Regions from separate parts of the Crocosphaera sp. XPORK-15E genome, predicted to be linked through region 1. Evidence: riboswitches for the same ligand, from Rfam matches in the RefSeq annotation. Region 1 holds a riboswitch; the other holds the start of a gene.
The links. Region 1 has a riboswitch for cyclic di-AMP ahead of ntrB (nitrate ABC transporter permease). Riboswitches for the same ligand answer to the same signal wherever they lie in the genome.

Region 1 (14,076 bases):
AAGCTACCCATGACTAAGACAACAATACCCATCATTACAGGGTGTCCCCAATGTACAATGGGTTCGGGTATGCCTAAGCTACGGAACCAAGCGGCGAGGGGTTCCAATAAATCTGCAAGTTTGTCTCCCATAGCTTTAATGCCCTATCACAAATTTTTAACAGCAAACATAATAATTATATTAAAAAATGCACCCTAAAACCGTTTTCAAAGGTAACTTAACGGGCTAATCTGAGAGTGTGTATAGAAAATTTTAAGCGTTCCTATGACATTTACTCAAAATCCGATTAAATTTGGTACTGATGGCTGGCGTGGTGTGATTGCGGCTGATTTTACCTTTGAACGGGTCGCTATGCTTGCTCCCTTAGCTGCTAAAGTGTTGGCAGAGAATTATGGTACCTCATCAGGCGATTGCAAAATCATTGTAGGATACGATCGCCGTTTCTTGGCTGAGGAGTTTGCTCAACTTGCGGCTGAGTCCATGCAGGAAGCGGGTTTTGATGTTATTCTATCTAATTCCTATGCCCCGACTCCTGCCTTTAGTTGGGCCGCTAAGATGCAAAATGCTTTAGGGGCCATTGTGTTAACCGCTAGTCATAACCCGGCCAAGTATTTAGGATTAAAGGTTAAAGGGGCTTTTGGGGGGTCGGTTTCTCCTGAAATTACTCAACAAATTGAAGCATTGTTGCCTAACCCTCCTCAATTTTCGGGGCCTGCTGGCACTTTAACCTATTTTGACCCCTGGGAAAGTTATTGTGAGGGGTTACGTCAAAAAGTTGATATTAATGCCATTCAAGGGGCAATTAAAGCGGGGAAATTGAGGGTTTTTGCTGATGTGATGCACGGGGCCGCTGCCACAGGTTTAGAACGCTTATTAGGCTGTCCTATTGAGGAGATTAATAGTGAGCGTGACCCGTTATTTGAAGGGGGCGCACCGGAACCTTTACCCCGTTATCTTTCCAAGTTAATTACTACCATAAAGACGGCAGTTAGTCAAGGGAATAATTGTTTAAAAGTTGGGTTAGTATTTGATGGAGATAGCGATCGCATTGCGGCAGTTGATGGTCAAGGAAATTTTATGAGTTCTCAGATTTTAATTCCGATTTTAATTGACCATTTAGCTAAGCGGAAAGGGTTCACAGGAGAAATTGTTAAAACCGTGAGTGGTTCTGATTTATTTCCCCGTTTAGCTAAACTTTATAACTTATCGGTTTATGAGACTGCGATTGGTTATAAATATATTGCTGATCGGATGTTAGTTTCTGAGGTATTAATAGGAGGAGAGGAGTCTGGGGGAGTTGGTTATGGAACCCATATTCCTGAACGAGATGCTTTATTATCTGCTTTATATGTGTTGGAAGCAGTTGTGGAAAGTGGGGAAGATTTGGGTGAATATTATGCTAAGTTACAGGAGAAAACAGACTTTTATAATGCCTATGATCGAATTGATTTACCCTTGGGAAGTATGGAAGTTCGCGGTAAATTAGTTGAAAGTCTGGAGAGGAAACCCTTAACAAAAATTGCTGGTCAAGCGGTCACAGATTGTGATAAAACAGATGGTTATAAGTTCCGTTTAACTGATGGGAGTTGGTTACTAATTCGCTTTAGTGGGACGGAACCAGTTTTAAGATTATATTGTGAATCTTTAACCTTAAAACAGGTACATGAAACCTTAAATTGGGCAAAAGATTGGGCTAATTCTGTTTAATCTATGCCAATAATTAATTTAGTTTAAGCTTTCTTTGTAGAGACGTTATAGATAACGTCTCTCTTTCTACAATAATGTTTGTGGAGACGTTATCTATAACGTCTCTCTTTCTACAATAATGAGGGATTATAATGGATATAAACGCAGAAAAATCAGAACCTATCATTAAATTAGGTCAATTTATGAAATGGCAAAACTTGGTACAAAGTGGAGGAGAAGCAAAAATAAGAATTCAAGGGGGAGAAGTAATAGTTAATGGTAGCATTGAAACAAGACGGGGACGCAAATTAGTAACAGGAGATGTGGTTACTTTTAACGGGAAAAGTTATGAAGTTAATTTAGCATAGGGTTAATTATTATGTCTTACAGTAATTTTAATTTAGAGAAAGTTAAACAACAGTTTAATCTCAGAACAATTGAGGAATTTGGGATTTTTGCTGATATTCAACCGATAGAAAGTAGTGAATTATTAAAACAAATTTTACAAGATAATTTACCCATTGCTATTGCCAGTAATAGTGAAAAAGCAAGATCAGAGATGATTATTGCTCCGATTTTAGTGGAACTTAAACGAATATTTAAAGATGAAATAAATCTATTTTCTGGGGTTAATTTTACTGTTGATGAAACCCAAAACTTAAACGGAATTTGTGACTTTTTAATTAGTCATTCTCCTGAAAAATTGTTTATTGCTGCACCTATTATTACCTTAGTAGAAGCGAAAAAAGAAGATTTGAATGCAGGGTTAGGTCAATGTATTGCTGAAATGGTTGCGGCTCAAATTTTTAATCAACAAGAAAATAATCAGATTTCGATGATTTTAGGTGTTGTGACTTCTGGTACAAATTGGCGTTTTTTGAAGTTACATGATACAGATATTTTTATTGATTTAACGGAATATTATTTGTCTGATTTGAATAAAATTTTAGGCATTTTATCGAGTAGTATGGAACAATTTAGATAGTTATGGTCAAGAATGTGTTACCATTTAATTAAATGTCCTAATCATTCGTTAGGAGTTGCCGAAATATGTTAAGTTCACTACATATTGAAAATTTTAGAGGTTTCCAAGAATTTGATTTAGAAGATCTTGGCAGAATTAATTTACTTGTGGGAGAGAATAATAATGGTAAAACTTCTATTTTAGAAGCCATTTTAATATTTTTATCTCATGGGAATTTGAATGTAATCTTAGAATTAATGAAATATAGAGGAGAGTATTGGAGAGAAAAAAATGATAAAAAAGGAACCTCTGAATCTGAATATGCTATGCGTCATCTTTTCTATGGACATGAAATTGTACAAGAAACTAAATTTTCTTTAAAAGGAATAGATGATAATTCGCAAAATCAACTTATCATAGACATAAGATCAGATCCCATACAGCAAAGTCTTAACTTAAATAATAATGATGATGATAATCAAAGTGAAAAATCAGGAAATTTTAATCTCATTATTAAATGGAATCATGGAAACTTTGGTCGTAGTCCAATAGAAGTCCCTTTATCATTGAATAATACTCTTTCTCAAGATGATGTTCGGCGAATGTCTAGAAATTTATTTTCTGACATAGTAATTAATACACGATTAATCACTCCATTTTCTTTAGATATTACGGATTTAACTCAATTATTTGATAATATCGTCTTAACACCTAATGAACAATTAATTATAGAAGCACTTCAAATTATTGAAGCAAAAATTGAAAGAATTGCTTCAGTTGGCCAAGAAAAATATAGTTATACTTCTAGAAACTATAAAGAAAGAGGAGGTTTTGTCATCAAGTTTTCGGATCAAAAACAACCAGTACCTATCGGCAGTTTAGGGGATGGCATTTGGCGAATCTTATCAATTATTTTAGCAATGGTTAATCTAGAAAATGGGGTTTTATTAGTGGATGAAATTGATACAGGATTACACTTTACAACCTTATTTGATATGTGGAAAGTAATTCTATTAACTGCGAGAAAACTCAATATACAAGTTTTTGCCACAACCCATAATAGTGATTGTTGGACGAGTCTTGCGAGTTTAATTAAAAAAGAAAAAATTGAAGATAATGAAATTACCATTCAACGAATAGAACCCGATAGAAAAAAAGCTGTTGCTTTTAGTCCTAAACAAATTGTCATTGCTGCTGAAAGAGGAATTGAGGTACGTTAAAAATGGCAACTAAACCGTTAAAAAAGCTGTTAGTCGAAGGGACTGAAGATCAAAGAGTTATACCAGAATTAATTGAAGCATCTGGTATTCCTTGGGGAGAAACAAAGGAAACAGCAATTGTTAAAATTAAGTCTTATGATGGTATTGAGAATTTACTTGATAAAGATGTCATTTATACAGAATTAGAAGATAGAGGATTAATTTCATTAGGAATTATTATTGATGCAGATGATCATCCTTTAGACAGATGGCAAAGTATTCGTAATGTCTGTTTACCAACAATTACTGATATTCCTCAAGAATTACCAGACACTGGTTTAGTTCATTCATTTACACATAATAGCAAAGATCTAAAATTTGGTGTTTGGATGATGCCAGATAATAAAATAAGAGGAATGTTAGAAACTTTTTTAGAATATTTGATTCCTGATACAAATAATTATCTTTGGGATTATAGTAAAGAAGTTGTTCAAGAAGCAAAAATAAAAAATGCACCCTTTAAAGACAGTTATACCGATAAAGCTTATATTTATACCTGGTTAGCATGGCAAAAAACACCAGGAAGACAACTACATGATGCCATCAAACAAAAATTTTTAGTTCCAACGAACCCCAAAGCACAAATATTCGTTAATTGGTTTAAATCTCTTTATGATTTATGATTTTTGTCTTATCGTTTTTTGATGATTTTTTTTCCCATGATTAGCTCAAACTGAATTTTTAGCTATAATTTCTCTAAATTGGGCCTAACTGTCCCAATTTAACTGTGTGAGGAAAGGAAAAATTTGTGTTAAATCTGATCAATAGTCTACAAATTCTCTGTTTAGTTCCCATTTTAGGGGGTTCTGTCTTCTCTATCTTAACCGTAGGGACAGTCAAACGCTTCTTTAAACGTTCCCCCAAAACCCTCAATTTTACCCCTCCCGTTTCAGTTCTAAAACCTGTCAGGGGTTTGGAAAAAAACCTTAAACGCAACCTAAGAACTATTGCTACCCAAGACTATCCTGATTATCAGGTCATTTATTCTGTCCAAGATCCCCAAGATCCCGCCTACCCTATCTTAAAAGAAATTCAAGCAGAATTTGGCAGCGATCGCATTTCTGTGGTTATCAGTACCGTTGAAGTAGGGGCCAATGGTAAGGTTAATAACCTCCTAGGAGGCATGGAAGCAGCGCGTCACGATATAATCATCATCAGCGACAGTGACACCTCTTTACAGCCCGATTATATCGCAACTATCGTTAATCCTTTGGCTAACCCTGATGTGGGTTGTGTCTGTACCCCGTTTAAAGTGACAAAAGCAGACAGTTGGTACGAGAAACTGGAACTTTTGACCATGAATGCTGACTTTATGCCTAGTGTGATGTTTGCTGAGGTAACAGGGGCCTCTAATTCTTGTTTGGGGCCATCTATTGCCATTCGACGGTCAACTTTAGATAAATTAGGGGGTTTAGATAGTTTAGCTGATTATTTGGTGGAAGATTACGAAATTGGCAGACGGGTTTGGACTTCTGGTCAAAAAATGGTGTTATTGCCCTACATGATTGATGCGGTGGTAGATTTAGCTAGTTGGCGTAATTGGTGGAGTCATCAGGTATATTGGGATCAAAATACCTATTTAGCAAGACCTGGGGCCTTTATTGCTACCATTTTAATTCGTGCCATTCCCTTCGCCTTAATTTTTGCTTTAATTAGGGGAGATATGATTGGGTTAGGTGTGTTAATTGCTACTATTATTATTAGATTAATTACTGCTGCAATAACGGCCCAAGATATGAACGATCAGGAAACTATCAACAGTTTATATTTATTGCCCTTTCGAGATGCAGTAGGATTGATTTTTTGGGGTTTAGCTTTTACTCAGCGTACCGTAATTTGGCGTGGGGTTGAATTTAAGTTAACCAGTCACGGAAAAATGATCAAACATCGTTTAATACATAATTAACCCTGGGGGTCAACGGCCGTTGACCCCTACCTATGAATCATTATATGCAAGAATTAACCAGAAAAATCAAACAAAAGTCCCTTGATATCGGGTTTCATAAAGTGGGTATTGCTGACGTTGATAGCAACTATCAAGATGATGCTTTGTCTCATCTCCAAACGTGGTTAGCATTAGGTTATCATGCTGATATGGCCTGGATGAATAACCCAAAACGTTTTGATATTCGTCAATGTATGCCAGAGGTAAAATCTGTTATTTCTGTGGCCCTAAATTATTATACTCCTCATCAACATTCTGAGGATAAAAAATACGGTAAAATCTCCCGTTATGGATGGGGGAGAGACTACCATAAGGTAATGGGAAAAAAACTTAAATCTTTCAGTCAATGGTTAGAAGCTCAAGACAATAATATCAAAACTCGTTATTATGTAGATACTGGCCCCATTCAAGATAAAGTTTGGGCCCAACGTGCAGGTATTGGTTGGATTGCTAAAAATGGTAATCTGATCACTAGGGAATATGGAAGTTGGGTCTTTTTAGGGGAAATTTTAACTAACTTAACCCTCATTCCTGATACCCCTCATATAGAACATTGTGGCACTTGTACCCGTTGTTTAGATGCTTGTCCTACCAATGCTATTACCCGTCCTTTTGTGGTGGATGCTAACCGTTGTCTTGCCTATCATACTATCGAAAATCGCGCTGAAACCTTACCTAAAGATATTGTTAATCATCTAGAGGGATGGGTGGCCGGGTGTGATATTTGTCAAGAAGTCTGTCCCTGGAATCAACGATTTTCTACAGAAACAGATATCAATGATTTTCAACCCTATCCTGGAAATCTTAAGCCAGAATTGTTAGAATTAGCTGATATTTCTCAGGAGGAATGGCATCAAAAGTTTACCGCATCAGCATTAAGGAGAGTTAAACCTGAGATGTGGCATCGGAATGCTCGTGCTAACCTAGAAGTATAAGGAATTTAGTCAGTCCATATATTCCAGATGATCTAGATTAAGTGATCTTTTCCACTGGGGAAAGATGCGATCGCTGACTTCTCTTTTACCCTTACTCCTCACCATTCACCCGCAAAAAAATGGCACTCAAAGTAATTGTTTTTGATTTTGATGGCACTCTAGCTGATACTTATGATACTTTTGTGGAGATTGCCAACAGTTTATCAGCAGAATTTGGTTATAAACCAGTTGATCGACAAGAACAGGAAAAACTGAAACATTTGAGTGCAAAAGATCTGATCAAGCAATCAGAAATTTCTCCCCTCAAAATTCCCTTTGTTCTACAACGGGTAAAATCTGAACTCAATCATAAAATTCAAGATCTTCAACCTATCAATGATATTCCTTCCTGTCTTCAACAACTCAAAGATAAAGGGTATCTCTTAGGAATAATCACCTCAAACGCAGAAGATAATGTTTTAGTTTTCCTGAAAAATCATAATCTTGAGCAATTATTTAATTTTATCTATGCAGGAATTAATTTATTTGGCAAACATAAAATAATTAATAAACTGCTAAAAGAACAAAAATTACAACCCCATGAAGTCATGTATATTGGGGATGAAACTAGAGATATTAACTCAGCAAAAAAAAGCAATGTTCAGTCTGTTGCTGTTACCTGGGGATTTAATTCCACCGAAGTTTTAGCAAAACATCAACCAGATTTTTTAATCAATCATCCTCAAGAATTAATTAGCATTCTTCAAGAAAATAGATACCTAATTGATCGGCAAACCGCCATGATTGAAAGTTTAACAATGGAAGGATAACACTATCGCCAACATTAGTCTTCAAGCTTAATTCCAAAAACTTCTTGACTTTTTGCCAAAACAGTGCTATGCTTGTTTGCTAAGTAGAGTAAGTCAGCTTAATCCAAGCCTCCTTTCTGCAAAACTTCTTTTGTAAGAATTAAGACTGGAGCGGGGGAACCAACTTTGGGGCTTATTTCTAAGGAATTTACCTTAGAGAAGGACATCTCTCAGTCCTAGCCCGTCAGCTAACCTCGTCGGCATTGAGAGGAGACTGAAAAAGAGGCATTTTAAAAATTTGCTCTCATCAGTGTTCCTGGTTGGTACTGCTCTGTTTTTGTGTACCTACGCTCAACAATTGAGGGTAATAAATATGAATTTAGCGATGCTTGCTGTCGCGGGACAAGCTGCGTGGAAACGCGCCAAACCCGTTGTCATGAAAGAAACCGTGTTGCTTCCTGCTGCTGGTTTTGCGGGCTTAATTGCCGTGTGGTGGATTATTGCCCTATTTCGGCATGAGATGATGCCTACGCCCTTAGAGGCATTAACCAAGAACTGGGACTATATTGTACATCCTTTTTACGTGCGCGGCCCTGGAGATTTGGGCATTGGTTGGTTATTATTGGCCAGTTTACGGAGGGTGAGCATCGGATTTTTATTAGGGGCAGCAGTGGCTATTCCCTTGGGGTTATTAATTGGGATGTCAAGAACCGCCATGTTGATGCTGAATCCCATTATACAGTTACTTAAACCCGTATCACCCCTAGCTTGGCTACCCATTGCTTTAGCGATGTTTAATTTGGCCGAACCTTCAGCCATTTTCGTCATTTTCATCACTTCCCTGTGGTCAACCATCATCAATACTGCTTTAGGTGTGGCTAGTGTCCCCAAAGATTACCTAGAAGTCTCCCAAGTCCTAGAAATGCCTAACAGTCGGCGAATTTTCAAGATTATCTTGCCCGCCAGTTTGCCCTATATTTTCACAGGTTTACGCATCAGTTTAGGTATTGCTTGGTTAGTCATCGTTGCAGTAGAAATGTTGACAGGAGGCATTGGTATTGGCTTCTTTGTCTGGGATGAATGGAACCGCCTCAACGTTAGTTCTGTTTTTTTAGCGGTGTTTATCATCGGCTTAACTGGCTTAATCCTAGATTATCTGCTGATTAAGATTCAAGTTTGGGTAACACATCGTCCTGTTCGTCCCTAAAACACAAAAGGCTGATTGAAAAAATGAATAACAAAAATTGGACTCGACGGCAGGCCCTATTAGGTTTAGGGGGTTTTGCCGGAGCGATCGCTTTATCTTCCTGTGGGGTTAATAGCAACCGCGCCTCTAAAAGCCTGACAGAAGCGGCCCTAGCCGTTGATCAAGTCGTTAAACCCGAAACCCTAGAAAAACCTAATCTTACGGTTGGATACGTTCCCGTCAATGACTGCGCCCCCTTTGCTGTTGCGCGGGAAAAAGGGTTCTTTCATAAGTATGGCTTAAACGTAACCCTAAGTCGTGAAGCCAGTTGGGCCAACTCTCGTGATGGGGTCATCTTTGGTCGTCTTGATGCTGCCCCCGTAGTTTCTGGGGCTGTTACCAATGCCAGAATCGGTGCAGAAGGGGCCCGTCACGCCCCTTTATGTGGGGCTATGACCATTCACCGTCACGGCAACGCTATGACCATGAATCAAGACCTCTGGGATGCAGGTATTCGTCCTTGGCATGAATATAAAGGGGATTTAGACGCATTTGGTCGAGATTTAAAGGGTTACTTTCAGAAAGCTTCTTATGACAAACGGGTGTGGGCCGTGGTGCTAAGTTCTGCCATTTATGAATATTTTACCCGTTATGTAGTAGCCGCCGCCGGACTTAATCCTGTTGAGGAATTTCGACTAATTATTACCCCACCGCCCCAAATGGTCAGTAATATGCGAATTGGGGCCATGCAAGCTTATATGGTGGCAGAACCTTGGAATACTCGCGCTATATCAGGTAACGAAGGTGTAGGCTTTACTTTTGCCCAAGGGCGAGAAATTTGGCAGGGCCATCCTGACCGAATATTGGCGGTAACGGAGTCTTTTATTGAAGAAAATCCGAAAACCTATCGTTCTTTGGTTAAAGCTTTAATTGAAGCCTGTCAATATTGCAGTAAGCCAGAAAACCGCGAAGAAGTAGCCACTATTATCTCTCAGAGGCCTTTTACGGGGGCAAAACCTAAATATACTCAACCTGGAATTGTGGGAGATTACAACTATGGCGGTTTTGACGGTCAAAAACGCATGGTTAACAGTCCAGAAACGACTATTTTTTATGATCTTCCTCCTGATGTTTCCGCCATTCCTCACGATCATTCCACCTTTTTATGGCAGTCTCAAGGTCTGTGGTTAATGACTCAAGCAGCAAGATGGCAGCAGATTAAAGAATTTCCTAAAAATGCGGAACAGTTTGCCCGTCGCGCTTGGAAAACGGATTTATATCGAGAAATTGCCGCAGAAATGGGGATTAAATGTCCGACGGAGGATTACAAAATTGAACCTGCCGAGGCATTTATTGACAATAAGGCTTTTGATCCGAGTGATCCCGTTGCCTATCTCAACAGTTTTGCTATTCGCGCTAACGCGCCTCAATCTTTCTTCATGTCTTAAATCATAGGAGGTTATTATGACTCGTACTATTACTCGTTCTGAACAAAGACCCAATGGTTCTCATGACAATAATTTTCTGGTCATTGAAAATTTGGTTAAGGCATTTCCTAAACCTGATGGTAGTCAAGTTGTCATTCTCAATGGGGTTGACTTAAAGATTGGAGAACAAGAATATATCTCAGTTATTGGGCATTCTGGCTGTGGTAAATCGACTATGCTGAGGATTATTGCAGGTTTAGATAAAGCAACTTCAGGGTTAGTAACTCTTGAAGGTAAGGAAATTCGTAAACCTGGATCTGATCGCATGATGGTGTTTCAGAGTTATGCTTTATTACCTTGGTTAACGGTACGGGCTAATATTCGTTTAGCGGTGGATGAGGTCTTAAAAAAGGGCAGTAATAGTGAAAAAAGGAGTCTGGTTGATGAGCATTTGGCGATGGTTAATTTAACGGCGGCCGCTGATAGATATCCTGATGAAATTTCTGGGGGAATGAAGCAACGGGTAGGTATTGCCCGCGCCTTGATTACTCGTCCTAAAATGTTATTAATGGATGAACCTTTTGGGGCTTTGGATGCTTTAACTAAGCGTAAGTTACAAACTCAAGTGTTAGAAATTTGGGAAAATCATCGACAAGCGGTAATGATGATTACTCATGATGTGGATGAGGCGATTTATATGTCAGATCGCATCATTTTGATGACTAATGGCCCCGAAGCAAATATTGGAGAGATTTTAGAAGTTCCTTTTCCTCATCCACGCGATCGTCATGCGATTCAAGAATCTAAGGAATATAATGATCTTCGTCTTCGTGCATTGGATTTCTTGGAGCGTTATCAGTAATAATAATTAGTAGGGTGGGCAATACCCACCCTACATTTATTTATAACCACCTACTTAAATAAATAGAGATGGAGATACATGAAAAATTTCTCCTAATATTTTCCCTTGAGATTTACTAATAGATAGAATGGGAGCATCTTGCTCCCTAGTGTTAACCCTAGTAGGATACTAGCAAGGAGAAATTATCGAAAACTATTAAACTATTAAGGTTTTTGTTGCAGAAACCCTAATACTTGTCTTAGCTGTTTCTTTAGCAGATCAATTTCACCTTGCATTGCCTTCATTTGTTGACGCATGGTAATAATTTCTTGGGCCATGCTTAAGGTATCTTTAGCAGAAACATGGTTGTGATTATCTGCTGAATCTGTCTCTTGAGGTTGAGGATGCTTTCTGGCTTTGGCCATGGCATCTTTTATGGCCTCAAGCAACTGTTTCTTCTCAAAGGGTTTTTCAATAAAGGAAAAATACTCAAAAGGTTCGTTCAATTTCTCGACGACTTCTTCTTTCCGTCCAGACATCAAAACTAGCGGAATTTTCTTGAGATCGTGTTCTTTTTGGACTTCTTGATAGACATCCCACCCACTCATTTTGGGTAGGAGAAAATCTAACATGATTAGGCTGGGTTTTTCACTACGGATGAGGTTATAACCTTCTACTCCGTCTTTGGCTTCAAGAACTTTAAAATTGCCTTCGGGCAACATATCTTTAACCCGCATCCGGATCACTTTACTGTCATCAATTACAAGGATTTTGTGAGTTGGCACGGTAAACTCCCCTTCAAGAGTTAAGTCAATGGTACTTGAGGTTATCCATCCTCACCCTTAAAAGTGATGGGTTGGCTTTCTCTCTTTCTTAACGTTCCCCATAATTGCCTCAAACTCACCATCTCTCCCTAAATTTTTCTGTCTCTATCGGATGAAATGCTGATTTTATCTGGTTTATCGGGTATTTAGTTTGGGTTTTGGAGGGCAATTTCAATAAGTTTAAATTATGTTTTTTTTGTTTTGATTGATAAATTTCAATCTATTGGTTTTATGTACTTTCGTTAAGATTTGAGAATTACTATCAATAGTTAACGAATTTTCGCCTTTTGATGGTATTATAAGACAAATAAACATCTACAGCCACTCTGTCTTGTCCTAAATATAGTTCCTCAAACCCTTATTAATTCGTTTTTGTCCCCTGGTTATTGATGCAGTTTTCCCTAATTTGACTAATTTTTAAGCACTTATTTTGAGCAAATGTACTAAAACACGATGAGTATTATTGCTTAGGGGTTGACAAAATTACCGTTTTATGTATTGAGTATTAAATTAATGATTATTTCGCGCAAAGACGGAAAGAGCATCTTGAGCATTAAAATATGAAGAATAAGTCTTTAATTAGGGAAGGAAAAGCACAGTTTATTGTTGGTAATACGTTTTATCGATCGCAAAGTAAGGTTACAAGAGATTTAGGGGTATTAGCGGCAGCAACTTATAAACAAAGTCAGGGAGAATTAAGAGTATTAGATGTAATGACAGGTTGTGGTGTGCGTTCCTTAAGGTATTATTTAGAGAGTGGTGCTGATTATGTTTGGGTGAATGATAGTAACCCAGAAAATCAAGCAGTGATTGAAACTAATTTAAAGAATATTTTACAAGAAAATAAAGCTAAAATCACTTATAATAATGCTAATGAAATCTTTTTTGACTGTTATAATCGAAAAGATTACTATGATTTAGTAGATGTGGATGCTTTTGGTTCCCCTAATCCTTATTTAAGTACCTTATTATGGGCTACAAAAATCGAGGGATTAATCTATTTAACCTGTACCGATGGAAGGACAGCAACGGGACATTTACCGGAAAAAAGTTTACAGGTTTATGGTTCTTATGGGCGATCGCATCCTGCGGCCCAAGAACAAGCTTTGCGGTTATTAATTGGCAGTGTTTTACAACAAGCAGCGACTATGGGGTTAGGAATTAAGCCAATTTTTTCCTTATTTACTGGTCAAACCTATCGGGTTATGATGATGTTATTGCCGAAAATAAATTTAAGTTTAGATAATTATGGATTTTTAGGTTACTGTCATCAATGCGGGGAATATACAACGGTTTCTTATGCAAAATTAGGTAAAGTAAGCTGTTATCATACAGTAGAAGATACAATATATCCTTATACAATTTCAGGGGCAATGTGGTTAGGAAATTTACATGATCAAGTCTATTTACAGCGAATGAAAGCTTTAGCAGAAACCTTAGAATGGAGAGAGAGAGTAGACTTATTATCAATGATGATTAATGAGTTAGACTTTCCCCCCTATTTTTATACCTTGGGGGAGATAGGAAGACGAGGGAAATTAGATCTTCCCAAGCGATCGCAACTGATTGAAAGATTACAAACTAAAGGTTATCGTGCTGCTCCCACTCATATTAATCCCCAAGCAATTAAAACCAATGCTAACTTAAAAATGTGTATTGAAATTGCTAAATATTAACTTATGTTTAGGTTAATTTACTACATCCCTAAATGTTTTTGGGACGACTGAACTCCTACAATTTTTCTTGTGATAATTATTATGATATAGCATAAAGTAATTACGCCAAAAGAATTTATAAGTAATTGTGCTATCCAAGAATTTTGAAAACCTATTTTGCTAGTTAAGCTGTTAAGCATTCAAATTTCTAGAGCGATCTAAGCCCGTCAAGGGTTTCAGCCTCCAAAATACGCGGTTTAAATGCTTAACAGCTTACTTAAAATCCTTCGGTTATAGCTAAAAAAATAGAACCTATATAGAAGAAAGTAATAGTTTTAATATTTCTGTTGACATTAATAAATCGTATTGCGACTAATGTTGAATAGTTGGCTGGCGTCGCTTTTTTTCCGTCCATCAAGCGTTATCGCTTCAATGACTTTCTTGCGGAGGTCATAACTGTAAGGTTGTGCCATAGAGATAGGGTAATGGGGTTTTTCTCTATTCTATGTCCTAATCGCCTTTGAAAAAGGCCAAAAACCCCCTATCATTGTTGATAGAGGGTTTTT
Region 2 (18,130 bases), on a different contig from region 1:
CAGAGATGAAATTTTGGTTGGCATCTAGCATTAAGAGGCCTTCCCCATTATCGGCCGTACTCATCATCAGTGTGCCATTGCTATCCCTCAGTTCGTTGGCCCTAGTTGCATCGGAAGCATAAATATTAGAAGCGTCAATAAAAGAGGTAATCTGGTTAATTTGTTGGCGAGGATTACTATTATTATCAAAAATAGAGCGTTCAAAGCCAATTACTTGGTTTCCGGTACTATTAGGATCAAAAAAAGGATCACCTGTGGGGACGGGAATATTAAATATTTCTGGTGAGGTAGTATTAGCCGGGGTCAAATCAAGATCATGATCGATAAATTGTCCCCATTGCCAAATCCAATTACTCACCTTCAAACTATTAGGGATTAAACTTGATTGTGCCGCTATTCCATTACTAATTGCGCGAGGATTTGGTAGGGTACTATTATTGGCATCTCCTCCTCCCCTCGGTTCTGACATTCCATCTTGATACTGCGGCGAGGCTAGACGTAGCAGTTGGGTATTTGCTGCACCTAAGTCTAAGGGATTGTTATTTGTCCCCTCAATGGTGCGGAATTCAGCAGCCACACTGGGAAGAGATGTTAAGAGACTACCCAGAGTCCCTAAAAAGAAACTAATTCGCTTGACGCTTATAGAATTGATCATGGAAGGTAAAACTGTGGAAATTACTTAGTTTTATACTTTAATTCTAAGTTGCCTATTCTAATAGAATAGCTCAGGAAAAATTCTAAGTCAATACTAAATTATAAAAAATATATTTAGATTTATGGTTCTAGGATTGAGGGATAATCTATTGTGGTAATTGTCCTTTTAAAGACTCCAAAGAAGACCAGCGACTATCAATTATCGGTGGTTTTTCATCTGGTTTTGTCCTTGGGGCTTGACAATCTTTTCCACACAATTGTCTGAGGGGAATAGCTAAGGATAATTGTTCATATAGCCAACTATTGGGGTCAAAATGTCCTTCGGGGGAAAGGGTTTCTGATAAATCTTCCCAGGCAATTTCTCTCTCTTGGGGAAAGTTTTGAGGAAGATCAGCATTTTTATCTAGCCAAATAATTTCTGACGTATCAAGGGTTAGACGGTGATTATACTGTTGTAAACAGCGATCGCAACTTAAGGTCATAATGGTTTCTACCCTGAGTCCAATCTCCAGAAACGTGCCACCATGTCTAATTAACATTTTCCCACGAACTGGGGTTAAGGTGTCTAAGCCAGAGACAAAATCATCTAAGAGAAGGGTTTGGGTTCTATTAGGGATTTGCAGTAAATGGGGAATATAGATAGCTTGCATGGTATCACGTCTCCTATCCGTGGCGATAACTGACTAGATCAATTGTAACAAGAGAATTGCCCAAAATTGGGCCATTAGTTACCTCTAGGGGAATCATTACAATTTTTGCCTAAAAATTTATATTTATTCATAAAAAAAAGTAAATTATCTGAAATTTTTTAGGGGATTTTACCAGTAAGTTAATCAATCTCAAATCTAGGTACATTATGAATAGTTATTGATGCAGGTTATATCCTTGTCGCTTAGGAAAAAATCGGGTTTTCAACATCTGAGTAAATAGATTTTTATTCACTTAGTAAAACTTCCCAAAATTTAGGGAAACCTCCGGTAAAATTCTCCGTTGCTGTCAAAATTGCCTGACGATCGAATTTTTCACCATAAAGCAGTTGAATAGTTAAATAAGCGGGTGGTAAATAGGGCAACTTTTCGGGCCATTCAATCACCGTAATTCCTGGAACAACATCTTCCCCTTCCCAATACTGCTCTAAATATAACCCTTCCACCTCTTGCGGTTGCAAACGGTACAAGTCCAGATGATACAAGGGTAAACGCCCTTGAGGGTACTCATTAACTAAAGTAAATGTCGGACTAATGATCGGATCTGAAATATCTAACCCTTGTCCTATTCCTTGGACTAAGGTAGTTTTTCCAGCACCTAAGGCCCCTTTAAGCAATAAAACAGTACCCGAAGACAAACTTTCCCCTAATTGCTTCCCTAGTGCCTGAGTTGCCTCCGCATCTTGCAAAATAATGGTTATAGACTTCATCTTTCACTATACCAGCGTAATAAAATCCTTGCTAGGCGTTGAGGTTGATGACGTACCTTTCCCGTCTTAGAATCTTCTTCCATCACATTCGCTAAGATGATACGACAACCCAATTTAACCACATCTTCTCGATCTAAATAGACAGGATGACAGTTTTCTTGAGCATAACGTTTTAAGGCATAAGGAGAAGGGGGAATTCGCTGCACTAACACCGCATCAATTAAACCTTGACCACAAATGCGCTCAATAGCTTCAATATGATTAGCCACAGTATACCCTTCCGTTTCCCCAGGTTGGGTCATAATATTACAAACATAGATACGAGGCACTTTAACCTTCATCAATGCTTCCTTAATCTCAGGAACCAGCAAATTAGGAATGAGGCTAGTATATAAACTACCTGGGCCAATAACGATATATTCTGCTTCTTTAATAGCTTGTAAAGCTGCGGGTAAAGCAGGAGGGTTAGCAGGAAGACAACCCAGATGACGAATTTTTCCCCCTGCTTCTGTAATATGGGACTCCCCTTCAATTAAGCGGCCATCATCTAATTCCGCCCAAAGACGAACATCACTGAGGGTTGCGGGTAATACCTTACCCCGAATGGCCAAAACTTTAGAACTCGCAGCGATCGCCTTTTCAAAATCTCCTCCCATAACCTCTGTCATCGCGGTTAGGAATAAATTACCAAAACTGTGGCCCGTCAGGCCATCCCCTGCTTGAAAGCGATATTGAAACAATTCCGTTAACAATTTTTCTTCATCGGCCAAAGCGGCCACACAGTTACGAATATCCCCAGGAGGTAAAACCCCAATTTCATCTCTCAGTCGTCCTGATGATCCCCCATCATCGGCCACTGTAACAATGGCGGTAATATTAGCACTATACTGCTTTAAACCCCGTAATAGGGTTGATAGTCCCGTTCCACCACCAATGGCCGCAATTTTGGGGCCACGATTTAAGCGACGATGGGCCAACAGGCGATCGACTAATTCTTCATCCCCTTCTGGGAAAGCTTCGGTAATGGAACCCACTGTGCGACTTTGGCCCCACAATAACAAAAAGAGTCCTAAAATCAGGGCTAAAGGGCCGGAAATATAACTGGGAACATAATTGGAGATAGCTTGTAGGAGTTGAGAAATTAACTCTAAGAGACGGTTGACTGGGGTTAGTTTTACCCAGATAGCGAGTCCGAGGAGGGTTAATAATAGGCCAGTTGCACTAATCAGTAACCAACGTTTGACAAAGAGGCCAGGGGATAACCATTTAAACCAACGGTTAACTTGTTTGGGGGTTCGTTGACCAACGGTTGCCCATTTTCGCTGTTCTGTTTTTAGTTTGCGTATCGCTTGTTTGAAGGGACTGATAGACATAGATCATGATCGCCTGATAAATTTTAGGGGAGAAACTTTAAAATAAGGGGTTTAAGGAAATTAGCATAAAAAGTCAGATTTTAAAACCGAGTTACGTCAAGATACAGATAATCGGATTTGGGTTTATTGTATGTCAGATGTTGGAAAAGATGCCAGGCACTAGGTACTTGACAAGGGTGCTAAAATGGTTTCTTAAATAAAATAAAGTAAGTCAGCCTAGTTTCTCGTTGCCTTAATTGGGGCTTGAGAAAGCGGGGGAACCAACCTTGGGGCGTATTTCTAGGGGATCGCAAACTAGAAAGGGATAACTCTCAATCCTAGCCCGTCAGCTAACCTCGTAGGCAGTGGGAGAAGACTGAAGAATCAGCATTTTTAATAGAATGCCTTGATTTCATTCAGTGACTCTGAGTTTGACGCTACTTTGACTTAGATTGTTGTTTGGAATTTGAGGTAGAAGGTATGAAATTGACATAAAAGTGAGCAAAATTTGAACAATTTGAGGATAAAAGACTCCTTAGCTTTTTTATAAACATTTTTAAAATCGCTAAGCTTCTCCCTATATCTGTTTAGCAACATTACTCAAGTAGAGGCGAACGGCCGTTCGCCCCTACGGAATAAGGCTGTGGTTTTTAGAACTTATGAGTAGGGTTTTTGCCGAGCAATGATTAATTAATAGCTAAAACTGATTGATTATGGATTGATAAATAGATGAACTTACGATTTTCTCAGGATATAGAAACCTTGCTTCATCGTTTGCTGGTTCATCCCCTAACCCTCAGAGAAATTCTCTCAGAAACGGCGGAACGGGGCTTTTGCCTCACCATTAGTTTACTGGTGTTACCCTTTCTGTTTCCCATGCCTCCTGGCTTTTCCAGCATTTTAGGGGCAGGATGTCTGCTTTTAGCCTTACAAATGGCCCTAGGACGAAAAACCCCCTGGTTGCCAAAAAGAGTAGCTAGATTCCAGTTTCCTCGCCAATTTAGTGAAATATTGCTGAAAAATGTACAGAAAGTCACTAAATTACTCGAAAAAATCTGTCGTCCCCGTCTTTTTACCATTGCCAAACATCCCTTAATTTGGCGAGGGAATGGACTGTGTATTGCCTGGTTAACGGTTTTGTTGATGTTACCCATTCCATTCACTAACCCGGTTCCTACCGTCGGTATTTTAGTCTTAGCCGTCGCTACCCTAGAAGCGGATGGACTGCTGATGTGTTTGGGTTATCTCATTACCGTGATTAATACGCTGTTTTTTGGTTTCATGGGCTATTTAGCCTGGCAAACCCCCCAATTCTTACCATAAATATTCAAATAGATCCCTTAATTCTGCTCCTATGACCTTTCCCACCACTTCTAACCAAGTTACCCCTGCTTTTCCTGAAATCGGTTCCCCTTGGCAAACCCTTTCTGCCCAAGCATCCCTAGAAAAATTCCAAAGTGATCCAGAAAAGGGTTTAACCCAAGAACAGATTAACCAAAGGCAGCAATATTTTGGCCCCAATGAACTTAAAGACACTGGAGGCCGTTCCCCTCTGACTATTTTATGGGAACAGTTCACCAATATTATGCTGGTGATGCTAATGGCCGTAGCGGTTATTTCTGCCGTCTTAGATGTGCGAAAAGGAGCATTTCCCAAGGATGCCGTCGCTATCTTTTCCATTGTCGTTTTAAATGGATTATTAGGATATTTACAGGAAAGTAAGGCAGAAAAAGCCCTTGCAGCCCTTAAAAACCTTTCTTCCCCTAAAGTACGAGTAATTCGTCAAGGAATCGTACAAGAGATCTCCGCTAAGGAATTAGTGCCAGGGGATATCATGTTACTAGAAGCAGGGGTACAACTGGCGGCAGATGGTCGCTTACTGGAAGCCCAAAACCTCCAAATCCGAGAATCTGCCTTGACTGGAGAAGCAGAGACGGTTAACAAGCAAGCAGATATCATCTTAGGGGAAGATGCTCCCTTGGGCGATCGCTTAAATTTGGTGTTTCAAGGGACAGAAGTAGTACAGGGACGGGCCAAAGTCCTCGTTACCAGTATTGGTATGGAGACGGAAATTGGCCGCATTGCGACTCTTATTCAAGGGGTAGAAACGGAAGATACTCCCCTACAACAAAGAATGTCCCAATTAGGGAATGTTTTAGTTAGTAGTTCCCTGGGATTAGTGGTATTAGTGGTTATTGTGGGGGTTTTACGGTCAGGATGGCAGAATTTTGAGGAATTATTAGAAGTTTCTTTGAGTATGGCGGTGGCCGTAGTTCCTGAAGGGTTGCCGGCCGTGGTAACGGTAACTTTGGCTATTGGAACTCAGCGCATGGTACGTCGTCACGCCTTAATTCGTAAATTGCCGGCAGTGGAAACTTTGGGGTCAGTAACGACCATTTGTTCTGATAAAACGGGAACTTTGACCCAAAATAAGATGGTTGTTCAGAAGGTACAAACAGGCAGTTATGCTTATGAGGTGACAGGGGAAGGATATGCACCCCAAGGAGATCTCATTGCTCAAGATAGCGATGAATACGAGATTAATGGGGAAATTAAACAACTTTTAACGGCTTGTGTCCTTTGTAATGATGCTTTATTGCAGAAAAAAGGCAAAAATTGGGAAATTATCGGCGATCCCACCGAAGGGGCCTTATTAACCCTGGCTGGGAAAGGGGGACTCTATCGGGAAGACTTATGGTTAGAGATGCCCCGTGTCGCTGAAATTCCTTTTTCTTCTGAACGGAAACGGATGTCAGTTATTATCAAGGTTTTCCCAGAAGCAGATAAGGTGGTGAACCTTCACTCCTATTTGATGTTTACCAAAGGTTCCCCAGAGATTGTTTTAGAGGGATGTACGGCGGTTTATCAAGGTAATCAGGCTGTTCACCTTAGTGATGACCAACGAAAGCAGATTTTAGCCCAAAATGACCGCTGGGCAGCTAAAGGGTTGCGGGTGTTAGGATTTGCTTCTAAACCTTTGTCTGACATTCCCGAACATGATAGGGGAGAAATGGCAGAAACCGAGTTAATTTGGTTAGGATTGGTCGGAATGCTCGATGCTCCAAGAAAAGAGGTCAAAGGCGCGGTTTTACGCTGTCGAGAGGCGGGAATTCGCCCGATTATGATTACAGGAGATCATCAATTAACCGCTAAGGCGATCGCCACTGAGTTAGGCATTGCTCACCCTGATGATCCTATTCTCACCGGACGAGATTTACAACAAATTACCCCCACAGAATTAGGGAAACTTGTCTCGGAAGTGAGCGTTTATGCCCGTGTTTCCCCAGAACATAAGCTACAAATTGTCCAAGCTTTGCAAAAACGAGGGGAATTTGTGGCCATGACGGGAGATGGGGTCAATGATGCCCCGGCACTGAAACAAGCAGATATCGGCATTGCGATGGGAATTACAGGCACTGATGTTAGTAAGGAAGCCAGTGATGCCATTCTCTTAGATGATAATTTTGCCACCATTGTTGCGGCAACGGAGGAGGGACGGGTCGTTTATGACAATATTCGTCGCTTTATCAAGTACATTTTAGGCAGTAATATTGGGGAAGTTTTTGTCATTGCGGCAGCCCCCCTCATTGGCTTAGGAGGTGTTCCCCTATCCCCTTTACAAATTCTCTGGATGAACCTGGTAACAGATGGTTTACCAGCTTTAGCCTTGGCCATGGAACCGGCCGAACCAAATGTGATGCAACGTCCCCCCTATAGTCCCCGTGAAAGTATTTTTTCTAGAGGTTTGGGGTTATATATGGTGAGAATTGGGATAATTTTCGCTATTTTAACCATTATTTTAATGGTTTGGGCCTATAATTACGTCAAAACACCAGGCTTAGCTGGTGATCCCGAACGCTGGAAAACTATGGTGTTTACTACCCTTTGTTTAGCACAGATGGGCCATGCTTTAGCTGTACGATCTGATAGTCAGTTAACCATAGAACTTAATCCTTTTTCTAATCCCTATGTTTTAGGAGCAGTAACATTGACGACATTACTACAAATTTTGTTGATTTATGTTCCCCCTTTACAGAGCTTTTTTGGCACTCATTCTCTTAGTGCCACTGAACTTTTGGTCTGTGTTGGTTTTAGTGCCTTAATGTTTGTTTGGATTGAATTAGAGAAGCTTGTTTCTCGTTGGTTTTTGCTCAAAAAACAGTAATCAAAAGTTAATTTTAGTTCACAGTTAGTTAGTTGAAATTATGCAGATTCTGTTAACCATTGGTGTCATCATTATTGCTTTTATTTGCTTTGTTTTTGAATGGCTTCCCGCCGATTTAACGGCGATTTCAGTGGCTATTACTTTGATGCTTTTAAAATTAGTTAGTCCAGAGGAAGGGATTTCAGGATTTGCTAATAATGCCACCATAACCGTGATGGCGATGTTTATTCTTAGTGCTGGAATTACTCGAACAGGAGTGATCCAAATTGTACGAGATTTATTGATGAAATGGGGTGGCAAAAATGCCAGTCAGCAAATTTTAGTCATGGGCTTAATTATCGGCCCTATCAGTGCTTTTATTAACAATACGGCTGTTGTTGCTATTTGTCTTCCCATTGTTGAGGCTTGGTGTAAACAAAGAAAAATCTCGGTTTCCAAACTTTTTATTCCCCTATCCTATGTCACAATTTTAGGAGGAATGCTTACCCTCATTGGCACATCAACTAATATTTTAGCCAGTGGAATTTCTAAACAATTAGGATATGGAGAATTTAGCTTATTTCAGTTTACAGGATTAGGACTAATTACGTTTTGTTTAGGATTAGCTTATCTCATGATTGCTGCTCCAAGATTATTACCGGAAAGAATACCAGCTAAGAGCAAGTTAATGAGTGATAACTATGAATTAAAAGATTATGTCACAGAATTAATTATTCTGCCTAATTCTAGTTTAGTAAATCAAACATTAAGACAAAGTGCCATTCAAAGAAAATTTGATGTTGATGTCCTAGAATTGATCCATAATGATACCCATTTTTCTCAACCTCTTGCTGACAAAATTTTATCTGTTGGGGATATTCTTTTAGTGAGAGGAAGTCGGGATGGTTTACTGCAAATTAAAGATGAAAGAGGAGTAGAAATTTTAGCTGATTTTAAATTTGGTAATTTAGAACAGGAAATGAATGAAACTGAGGAAAAAGTTGCTGAAGTTCTAGTTTTATCTAACTCCCGTTTAATTGGTTCTACCCTCAAAGATTTACGCTTTCGACAACGTTATAACGCAACAGTTTTAGCCGTTCGTCGGGGGGAAGAATTAGTCAGAGAAAGACTGGGAAAAGTAGCCATACGTTTCGGTGATTTACTATTAATACAAGCCCCAAAAGAGAGTTTTATCGGGTTACAAACTACAAGAGAGTTATTGGTTTTAGAAGAACGAGAATTAGAAACCTTGAGAACTGATAAAGCTTGGGTTGCTTTAGGAATTGTTTTGGGAGTAATTCTCATAGCAGCATTTAATATCTTACCCATTTTAGTTAGTAGTTTATTGGGGGTAATTTTAATGGTCATTACAGGATGTTTAAAACCAGGGGAAATTTATGGGACAGTTCGCTGGGATATTATCTTTCTTTTAGCTGGTTTAATTCCCCTAGGTATTGCTATGGAAAATTCGGGAACTACTGAATGGTTAGCCAAATTTTTAGTCAGTTTAGGAGGCAATTTATCGGGTTATTGGATTTTAACATTTTTCTATATTATTACTTCTTTAATGACTGAAGTTCTCTCAAATAATGCCAGTGTTGTTTTAATGATTCCCGTAGCCGCAGAAGTTGCTAAATCCCTTAGTTTAAACCCCATGGCGTTTATTTTTGCTGTCACTTTTGCCGCTTCTAATAGCTTTTTAACTCCCATTGGATACCAGACAAATACTATGGTTTATGCCCCAGGAGGTTATAAATTTAGCGACTTTGTTAGAATCGGTTTATGGCTCAATTTATTGTTTATGATTGTTACTCCTGCGTTAATTGTTTTAATCTATGGGCTTTGATCCTAAATTTCTAAAAGAGTAACAGAGACTTTGAATACCCATAGGTTCAATTCATGAATTGACCCGACCAAAACACTCAATATTTAGAGACGTTGCGTAAGTCCTATATTATCTATCAACTATCAACTATCAACTACCATGATGAATTTACCTGCAATCATTTCTATTTCTAGCTTTATCGGTGTAATGTTCTTTATTATGACTGAAAGATTACACCTAACAACGGCTGCTTTTTTAGGGGCATTAATTTTAGTATTTACCCATGTAATGACTCTACAAGAAGCAGTTGAGTATATTAGCAAAAGTCATGGAACTTTAGGCCTCTTTTTTGGAGTAATGATCTTAGTTAGAGCCTTTGAACCTACTAAGATTTTTGAATATTTAGCAACCCAAATGGTGTTAATGGCTAAAGGAAGTGGCAAGCTTTTAGTCTTGGGAGTTATTGCAATTACAACCCCAATATGTGCGGTTTTACCGAATGCCACAACGGTCATGCTTTTAGCACCATTAATTCCTCCCATTGCTCAAGAAATTGGGGTAGATTTTGTTCCTTTACTCATTTTAATGGTGTTTGTTGCTAACAGTGCAGGACTGTTAACTTTGGTAGGTGATCCTGCTACATTTATTGTAGGGGATTCTATTAATTTGAGCTTTACTGACTATCTATCTCGATTAAGTTTAGGAGGAGTCCTTGCTGTTGTTACAATTTTAGCTATATCGCCCTTCCTATTTTCTAAAATTTGGAACACAAAATTTACCCATTTAGATGAGTTACCTCACCCCAAAATCAACCATCCTAAAGTGTTAATGGTTGGAGGGATAATCATTGCTTTTGTATTGTTGTTTTTTGTGATTGGTGAGTCTTTGCCTATTCCTATTGCTCCCGCATCAGTTGCTTTATTGGGGGCAGCCTTGGCTTTGATTTTAGCCAACCAAACTAAAATTGATACGGTCAATAATATCTTGAAAGATTTAGATTGGAGTACCTTAGTCTTTTTTATGTCTACTTTTGTTTTAATTGGAGGATTAGAAAAAACAGGTGTCACCAGTTATTTATCAAGTCTTCTTGCCTTACTAATTGGCAAAAATATCATTTTAGGGTCTTTGGTTCTATTATTTTTAGTGGGAATTTTATCTAGTATTGTTCCTAATATTCCTCTAGTTGTGGCAATGGTTCCCTTACTTAAGGAATATATTGTTAATATTGGTATGGCTAGTCCTGATATCCTAAATCCTGATTTTTCTGGTCAGCTTCCTCCCGAAGTTTTGCCCTTATTTTATGCCATGATGTTTGGGGCAACATTAGGGGGGAATGGAACCTTATTAGGTGCATCTTCTAATATCGTCGCTGCGGGGGTTTCTGAACAACATGGTAGACCAATTTCCTTTAAAACCTTTCTAAAATATGGCTTACCAGTCATGGGAATGCAATTAGTTGTCTCTACTTTATATGTGGTGATTTTCTTTCTGAGATAATTGTCACGATATAATTTGATTGAAGGAGGCAGGAGGCAGAGGGCAGAAGGCGGTCTTCGGTTAGAGGGGGATTCAGACCCACCTCTAATCGAAGAACGCCAAATCACAGATCTTGGCAGGGGTCTTAAACCCAGTTGGGCGAGGCAAAAAGGCTTTATTTTCTCTCTAGAAATTTTCCCTCCTGCGCGGATACCTCCTACCTCCTGCCTCGCCCGAAGGGCAGATCAACATTGTTCCGTAATCTAACAGGTAATATGGAAAATTTTCTCTCCCTTTTTCGTAATAATCCATTGGTTTCTTTTACCATTATTCTCTTGGTTATTTTAACCTTACCGCCTATTTTTGAGCGGTTGCGTCTACCTGGTTTAGTCGGACTGTTATTTGCCGGGGTTGTCTTAGGTAAAGATGGTTTAAATCTTTTAGATCATGACTCAGAAAGTATCAAACTTCTAGCAGACATTGGCAAAATTTATCTAATGTTTGTGGCAGGATTAGAAATTGATATGGTAGAGTTTCGCAAAACTAAAAATCGTTCTATTGGTTTTGGAATACTAACTTTTTCCGTTCCCCTAATTGCGGGGCTAATGGTGGGGAGATATTTTGATTTTAGCTGGAACACTTCTATTCTGATTGGTTCACTTTTAGCTTCTCACACACTCTTAGGTTATCCTATTGTGCAACGCTTAGGAGTGGTGAGAAATGAAGCTGTTATGGTGACTATTGGGGCTACAATTTTTACGGATATTTCTGCTTTATTAGTTTTAGCAATTTGTGTTTCCATTCATGGGGGCGATTTTTCTGCTACCAGCTTAGTTATTCAATTAATCTCTTTGGCTATCTATTCATTGATAGTTTTGTTTGGATTTGATTGGTTAGGAAAAGAATATTTCCGTCGGACTGGAGACGAAGAAAGTAATCAATTTTTATTCGTTTTATTGGCTTTATTTCTCGCCGCAGTAGGGGCCCAAGCGATTAATGTTGATAAAATTGTTGGTGCATTTTTAGCGGGGTTAGCAGTTAATGATGTGGTAGGAGAAGGGCCAGTTAAAGAAAAGGTAGAGTTTGTGGGAGGAACCTTGTTTATTCCTTTCTTTTTTGTGGGGATGGGTTTATTATTAGATATTCCTGCCTTTCTGAACACAATTCAATTTGAATTTTATCTAGTAATTGGAATTGTTGGAGCATTAATTGCTTCCAAATTTATAGCTGCATTCATGGCTAAAGGAATCTATCGTTATACTTGGCAAGAAGGACTGACGATGGGATCATTATCATTACCTCAAGTAGCAGCAACTTTAGCAGCAGCTTTAGTAGCTTATGAAGCGAAAAATGCTTTAGGAGATAGGTTAATTAATGAGGCAGTTTTTAATAGTGTCATTGTTTTAATGTTAGTCACTTCAATTTTAGGCCCAGTTTTAACAGCACAATTTGCCCGAAAATTATCCATTCCTAAAGTTCAAAAAGACGGAGAAGCAGAGATTTCAGATACCATCTTAGAGGAATGGTTGCCCCAACTTCAATCAGAAACATCTTCTTTTTCCTCTCCTTTTACTGTTGTTATTCCCATTTATAATCCTAATACCCAACGAGATTTAATTGCGATGGGAGCATTATTAGCGAAACGAGAATCTGGTATTATTATTCCTGTTTCTATTGCGATCGCTCATGTTCACATGGATGATGAGCAATTAAATAGTAAATTAAAAAATAGTCAACTTTTACTAAATCAAGCGTTAAGTATTAGCGAAGAATTTGAAGTAAAAACACAACAGATTATCCGCATTGATGATGATGTAGCCAGAGGAATTAGTCGAGCAGCTAAAGAAAAAGATGCTAACTTAATTATTATGGGATGGGGTCGCAATACGGGGTTACGCGCTCGACTATTTGGTAATGTCATTGATAGTGTTTTTTGGTCTTCCCATTGTCCTGTTGCTGTGATGAGATTATTAGATCATCCTGTTAATTTGAATCGCATTTTAGTCCCTATTAAAAATCTGACACCTGCTACCATTGACACGGTTCGTTTTGCCCAATTATGTGCTGATGCAAATCAGGGATCGATTACATTATTAAATATCTGTGATCGCAAAACTTCACCTCAACAAATTACAGATTTCAAACAAGAGTTATTTCAAATTATCGCCCAAAGTCCCTTTGCAGTGAAAACTAAAATTAAAATTATTACCCATGAAGATGCGCCAAAAGTCATTATTCGTACGTCTCAAAATTTTGATTTAGTAGTATTAAGATCATTTCGTCGTCGTACCGCAGGGGGTTTAGCTGTAAGTGATGTGACAACAGAATTATTGAAAAAGCTAACCTGTTCTTTAGTCTTATTTGGGGAACCTCATTCTTAAGGTAAAACAGAGAAATTAGACGAGATTCTACCGTACAAAGCTGAAAAAGCTGAACGGTCGGTTCGTAAAGTAAATCCAGCAGGAACTTCTCAACATTGTGCAATGTGTTTGAACAGGGTTCCAAAAGAATTGGGAGATAGATGGCATCATTGTTCTTGTGGTGCATCAATGCTCCGCGCCTTAATTCTGGAATCTTGAACAAAAAAATGGGGCTGGGTGTCTCCCTCACTATAAAACGCGAAGGTCGAAAGACTGGAGAAGCCGACGCTCATCTGAGTACAGATAGAGCGCCGGGAGTACATCACGTTCCATAGCAATTTTTGTGAAGACTGTTAAGTTTATGCGATAATTTGTAACATAGTTTTTAATATTTGCTTACTTCAAGCAATGACTGAACGACCTACAGAAAAAACCCTGGCTGAGCTTGCACCAGCCGACTACGAATGCCGTCTCTGCGGCTATGTTTACGAACCTAGCAAGGGAGACGGTAAAGGAAATGTTTCACCTGGAACCCTCTTTGAAGAATTGCCCAGTGACTGGCGATGTCCAGTCTGTGGGGCCCGTACCAATCAATTTTCGAGTATTGGGGCGAGTAAAGCACCCTCTGGGTTTCAAGAAAACCTAAACTACGGGTTTGGGGTTAACAACCTCACTCCCGGCCAAAAAAACCTGCTCATCTTTGGGGGACTGGCCTTAGGGTTTCTCTTTTTCCTGAGTTTATACGGGTTAAATTAAGTTTCAGGCGGTGGCTCATCTAAAGGCGATCGCCCACTGACGGAATAATTAACCCCATCCTCATTCTATCTGACTCGATTAGCTGATTTTCCAATGTTTATGAATGTCTTAATGAGAAAACTGAAACAATTTGTAATATTAATAGCCATTTCCTTATTTTGCATTAGTTGCAGTAACGTCCCTTCCACCCTCAATAACCCTTGGAAGACAATCTCCTTAGAGACAGATGCTACCTTTGCGGATATTGCCTTTACTGATAACCCTCAACATGGCTGGTTAGTGGGAACCAAAGCAACTCTATTTGAAACCACTGACGGGGGAGACTCCTGGCAAACACGCCAACTTGATCTCGGTGACGAAAAAATCAGCTTTACTGCTGTCAGTTTCAACGGGGAAGAAGGATGGGTCACGGGTAAACCCGCCATTTTACTTCATACTGAAGATGGTGGAGAAAATTGGTCACGCATTCCCTTAAGCGAAAAACTCCCTGGTGCGCCTGATGGTATTGTTGCCCTTGGCCCCGAAACTGCTGAAATGGTGACTGATTTAGGGGCTATTTACAAAACTACCAATGGCGGTAAAAATTGGACAGCCCTAGTCGAAGGTGCTGTGGGCGTGGCTCGTAGTATCACGCGATCTCCTGATGGCCGCTATGTGGCAGTATCAGCACGGGGTAACTTCTATTCCACCTGGGAACCTGGGCAAAGCGAATGGACACCCCACAACCGCAACTCTTCTCGCCGACTCCAAAAAATGGGTTACAGTGAAAAGGGAAACCTCTGGTTATTAGCCAGGGGTGGACGACTTCAATTCAGTTCCCCAGAGGATTTGGAAGATTGGCAAGAAGTGGTCTATCCTGAACCATCTACCAGTTGGGGACTACTAGACTTGGCTTATCGCACCCCCGAAGAACTTTGGGTGGCTGGCGGTAGTGGCAACTTACTGGTTAGCTCTGATAACGGGGAAAGTTGGCGGAAGGATAGAAGTGTTGAAAATGTGCCATCCAACCTCTATAAAATCGTTTTTGTTAATCCTGAAAAGGGATTTATTTTGGGACAAGACGGTGTCTTACTCAAATATGAACCTTCCGCAGAAGCGGCTTAAGTATGTGACATAATATGTCGCGTTGTATCAGTTTTATGCAGCAGTAAGTAAGACTGTTTCAGAATCGTAGTAGACTAGATTTTGCCATTTGTAATTGATTCAACAGGAGAAACTTAAATGTCAGGTACTACCGGAGAGCGTCCATTTACAGATATTGTTACCAGTATCCGTTACTGGGTAATTCACAGCATCACCATTCCTATGTTATTTATTGCTGGTTGGCTGTTTGTTAGCACAGGTTTAGCTTATGATGCTTTTGGGACTCCCCGTCCTAATGAGTATTTTACTGCGGATCGTCAAGAATTACCGATTATTACAGACCGCTATGAGGCTGGCCAAGAAATCGAACAGTTTAATAAGTAATTAGTCTAGAAAGAGGTTTAACACCATGACCAGTAACAATCCCAATCAACCCGTATCTTATCCCATTTTTACCGTAAGATGGCTCTCCATTCATGCGTTAGCCGTTCCTACAGTGTTCTTTGTCGGTGCGATCGCCGCTATGCAGTTTATTCAACGATAGGAGTCATTCATGGACAGAAGTAAAAACCCCAACCGTCAACCTGTTGAACTGAACCGTACATCCCTATATTTAGGGTTACTTTTAGTTGCAGTTCTTGGTATTCTATTTTCCAGCTATTTCTTTAACTAATCTGTGTTTTTTAGACATTATTTAGGAGGTAAATCATGTTTGCAGAAGGAAGAATTCCCCTTTGGCTTGTCGGTCTAATTGCTGGTATCGGAGCTATTTCCGTACTTGGACTGTTCTTTTACGGTGCCTATGCTGGTTTAGGTTCTTCAATGTAGAATGCTCAGCATTAAATGCTTATTAATCATCCTGGAGATGTTTAATAAGATAACCGCCTGTTGATGAAAATAGGCGGTCTTTTTTATGTTTACTGAGATCCTGCACCCAGCTTGAAAACCCCGATTTTTTACCAAATAGTAACGAAGTCATGCTTGGTTTGCTGTCTTTAAAAATCGGGGTTTTGTGATCTTATGTTTACTGAATCATAGTTTCTGCCACTAATTGATCTAATTCTTGCTGCATAGTGGCCACAATTAAATCGTAACAAGCATCCACATAAATCCGATCATTAGCTGCTTCTCTCCCATATTTTTCAAAGCAAATAGGGGGACAAACACGGGTGTGTATTGGTATAGGAAGGGGAAAATTAGGCAGAGGGCCAATACCTAGACCCCAAGGCAACCCTAAATAAATAGGAAACACCTCTGGATCAATATCATATAACCAAGGGATTCCCCATTGATGCAATTGTTTAGCCTGTTCGTAAAAATCTCCTAAAATAAATAAGGTTTCATGGGCCCCGATAGAAATTAAGGGAATAATCGTTACTTTTTCCCTTAAAGCAAGTTTAATAAAGCCTTTACGCCCTGCCAATTCAATTTTGTGTCGTTGAGTGTAAGGACGAAACACATCTTGCGCCCCCCCAGGATAAACTAAGACACCAGCATCTTGTTTTAAAGCGGCGATCGCCATTTTGGGATGGGCCCGCACGGCCCCAGTTTTAGCGGCTAAACGAGATAAGAGAGAGTTCATTGCCCACGCAGACTGGTGCATTAACCCATAGGCAGGCCGTTCTGTGCCAAAGTGACAAAACCAATCATACATCATCATCGAGGTATCTGGAGAAGCAAGTCCCCCATTATGGGAACCCACCAGTAAAACTGGCCCTTGGGAGGGAATATGATGCCAACCACTGGTTTTAACACGAAAATAATGACGATAAAACCATTCCCAATAAGGCATCATCGTTTCAATAAATTGGGGATCACGTTCGTTTAGCGACCAACCTTGTTCGGGGTGAAAAGTTTTATGATGCTTCATTTAACCTATGGTGATGATTAGACATATAAACAAAACTTATAACTATCATAATAAAACGTTTTGTTAATTTCCTTTACAAAACGTGATAAATTGTTTATTATGATAGTGTCAATACATCGTACCTTGACAAATCAATAAGGAATTATACCCAAATGACTACCACCTTACAACAACGCGAAAGCGTTTCCGTCTGGGAACAGTTTTGCCAGTGGGTCACAAGCACCAACAACCGCATTTATGTCGGTTGGTTCGGTACTCTGATGATCCCCACCCTCTTAACTGCTACCACTTGTTTCATCATCGCTTTCATCGCTGCTCCTCCTGTGGACATTGATGGAATCCGCGAACCCGTAGCTGGTTCTTTACTTTACGGAAACAACATCATCTCTGGTGCTGTTGTTCCTTCTTCCAACGCAATTGGTCTTCACTTCTATCCCATCTGGGAAGCCGCATCTTTAGATGAATGGCTTTACAATGGCGGCCCTTACCAGTTAGTAATCTTCCACTTCTTAATTGGAATCTTTTGCTACTTAGGTCGTCAGTGGGAACTTTCCTACCGTTTAGGAATGCGCCCTTGGATCTGTGTTGCTTACTCTGCACCTGTATCTGCTGCGACTGCTGTTTTCTTAATCTACCCCATCGGACAAGGTTCTTTCTCTGATGGTATGCCTTTAGGAATCAGTGGAACCTTCAACTTCATGTTCGTGTTCCAAGCAGAACACAACATCTTAATGCACCCCTTCCATATGTTGGGAGTTGCTGGTGTATTTGGTGGTTCTTTGTTCTCCGCAATGCACGGTTCTTTAGTAACATCTTCCTTAGTTCGTGAAACCACTGAAGTAGAATCTCAGAACTACGGTTACAAGTTCGGACAAGAAGAAGAAACCTACAACATCGTAGCTGCACACGGTTACTTTGGTCGTTTAATCTTCCAATATGCTTCCTTCAACAACAGTCGTGCATTGCACTTCTTCTTAGGAGCATGGCCTGTAATTGGTATCTGGTTCACCGCAATGGGTGTATCTACCATGGCTTTCAACTTAAACGGATTTAACTTCAACCAATCCATTCTAGACTCACAAGGTCGTGTAATCGGAACCTGGGCTGATGTATTAAACCGCGCTGGAATCGGTATGGAAGTAATGCACGAGCGCAACGCTCACAACTTCCCCTTAGACTTAGCTTCTGCTGAG

Region 2: another riboswitch for cyclic di-AMP. It lies ahead of VB691_RS16305 (exopolysaccharide biosynthesis protein); the one in region 1 lies ahead of ntrB (nitrate ABC transporter permease).

The regions. Positions count from the first base shown of each region.
Region 1 covers NZ_JAYGHQ010000002.1:1,145-15,220, reverse strand. The annotation lists gene VB691_RS01385 (DUF4079 domain-containing protein) at 1-131, opposite strand, end outside; gene VB691_RS01380 (phosphoglucomutase/phosphomannomutase family protein) at 265-1,707, shown strand; gene VB691_RS01375 (RNA-binding S4 domain-containing protein) at 1,839-2,054, shown strand; gene VB691_RS01370 (hypothetical protein) at 2,066-2,671, shown strand; gene VB691_RS01365 (AAA family ATPase) at 2,737-3,870, shown strand; gene VB691_RS01360 (DUF3226 domain-containing protein) at 3,873-4,532, shown strand; gene hpnI (bacteriohopanetetrol glucosamine biosynthesis glycosyltransferase HpnI) at 4,658-5,815, shown strand; gene queG (tRNA epoxyqueuosine(34) reductase QueG) at 5,860-6,789, shown strand; gene VB691_RS01345 (HAD-IA family hydrolase) at 6,909-7,598, shown strand; cyclic di-AMP (ydaO/yuaA leader) riboswitch at 7,720-7,855, shown strand; gene ntrB (nitrate ABC transporter permease) at 7,951-8,784, shown strand; gene VB691_RS01335 (CmpA/NrtA family ABC transporter substrate-binding protein) at 8,808-10,211, shown strand; gene VB691_RS01330 (nitrate ABC transporter ATP-binding protein) at 10,228-11,052, shown strand; gene VB691_RS01325 (response regulator) at 11,256-11,816, opposite strand; gene VB691_RS01320 (tRNA (guanine-N1)-methyltransferase) at 12,416-13,531, shown strand; partial or broken gene VB691_RS01315 (IS630 family transposase) at 13,870-13,983, opposite strand.
Region 2 covers NZ_JAYGHQ010000014.1:61,691-79,820, forward strand. The annotation lists gene VB691_RS16285 (peroxidase family protein) at 1-655, opposite strand, end outside; gene VB691_RS16290 (YceD family protein) at 801-1,304, opposite strand; gene tsaE (tRNA (adenosine(37)-N6)-threonylcarbamoyltransferase complex ATPase subunit type 1 TsaE) at 1,589-2,062, opposite strand; gene VB691_RS16300 (gluconeogenesis factor YvcK family protein) at 2,068-3,444, opposite strand; cyclic di-AMP (ydaO/yuaA leader) riboswitch at 3,648-3,802, shown strand; gene VB691_RS16305 (exopolysaccharide biosynthesis protein) at 4,153-4,746, shown strand; gene VB691_RS16310 (cation-translocating P-type ATPase) at 4,778-7,588, shown strand; gene VB691_RS16315 (SLC13 family permease) at 7,629-9,413, shown strand; gene VB691_RS16320 (ArsB/NhaD family transporter) at 9,555-10,889, shown strand; gene VB691_RS16325 (cation:proton antiporter) at 11,144-13,249, shown strand; gene VB691_RS16330 (zinc ribbon domain-containing protein) at 13,274-13,447, shown strand; gene VB691_RS16335 (rubredoxin) at 13,637-13,984, shown strand; gene VB691_RS16340 (photosynthesis system II assembly factor Ycf48) at 14,096-15,088, shown strand; gene psbE (cytochrome b559 subunit alpha) at 15,206-15,451, shown strand; gene psbF (cytochrome b559 subunit beta) at 15,477-15,611, shown strand; gene VB691_RS16355 (photosystem II reaction center protein L) at 15,621-15,740, shown strand; gene VB691_RS16360 (photosystem II reaction center protein J) at 15,776-15,895, shown strand; gene VB691_RS16365 (lysophospholipid acyltransferase family protein) at 16,092-16,937, opposite strand; gene psbA (photosystem II q(b) protein) at 17,090-18,130, shown strand, end outside.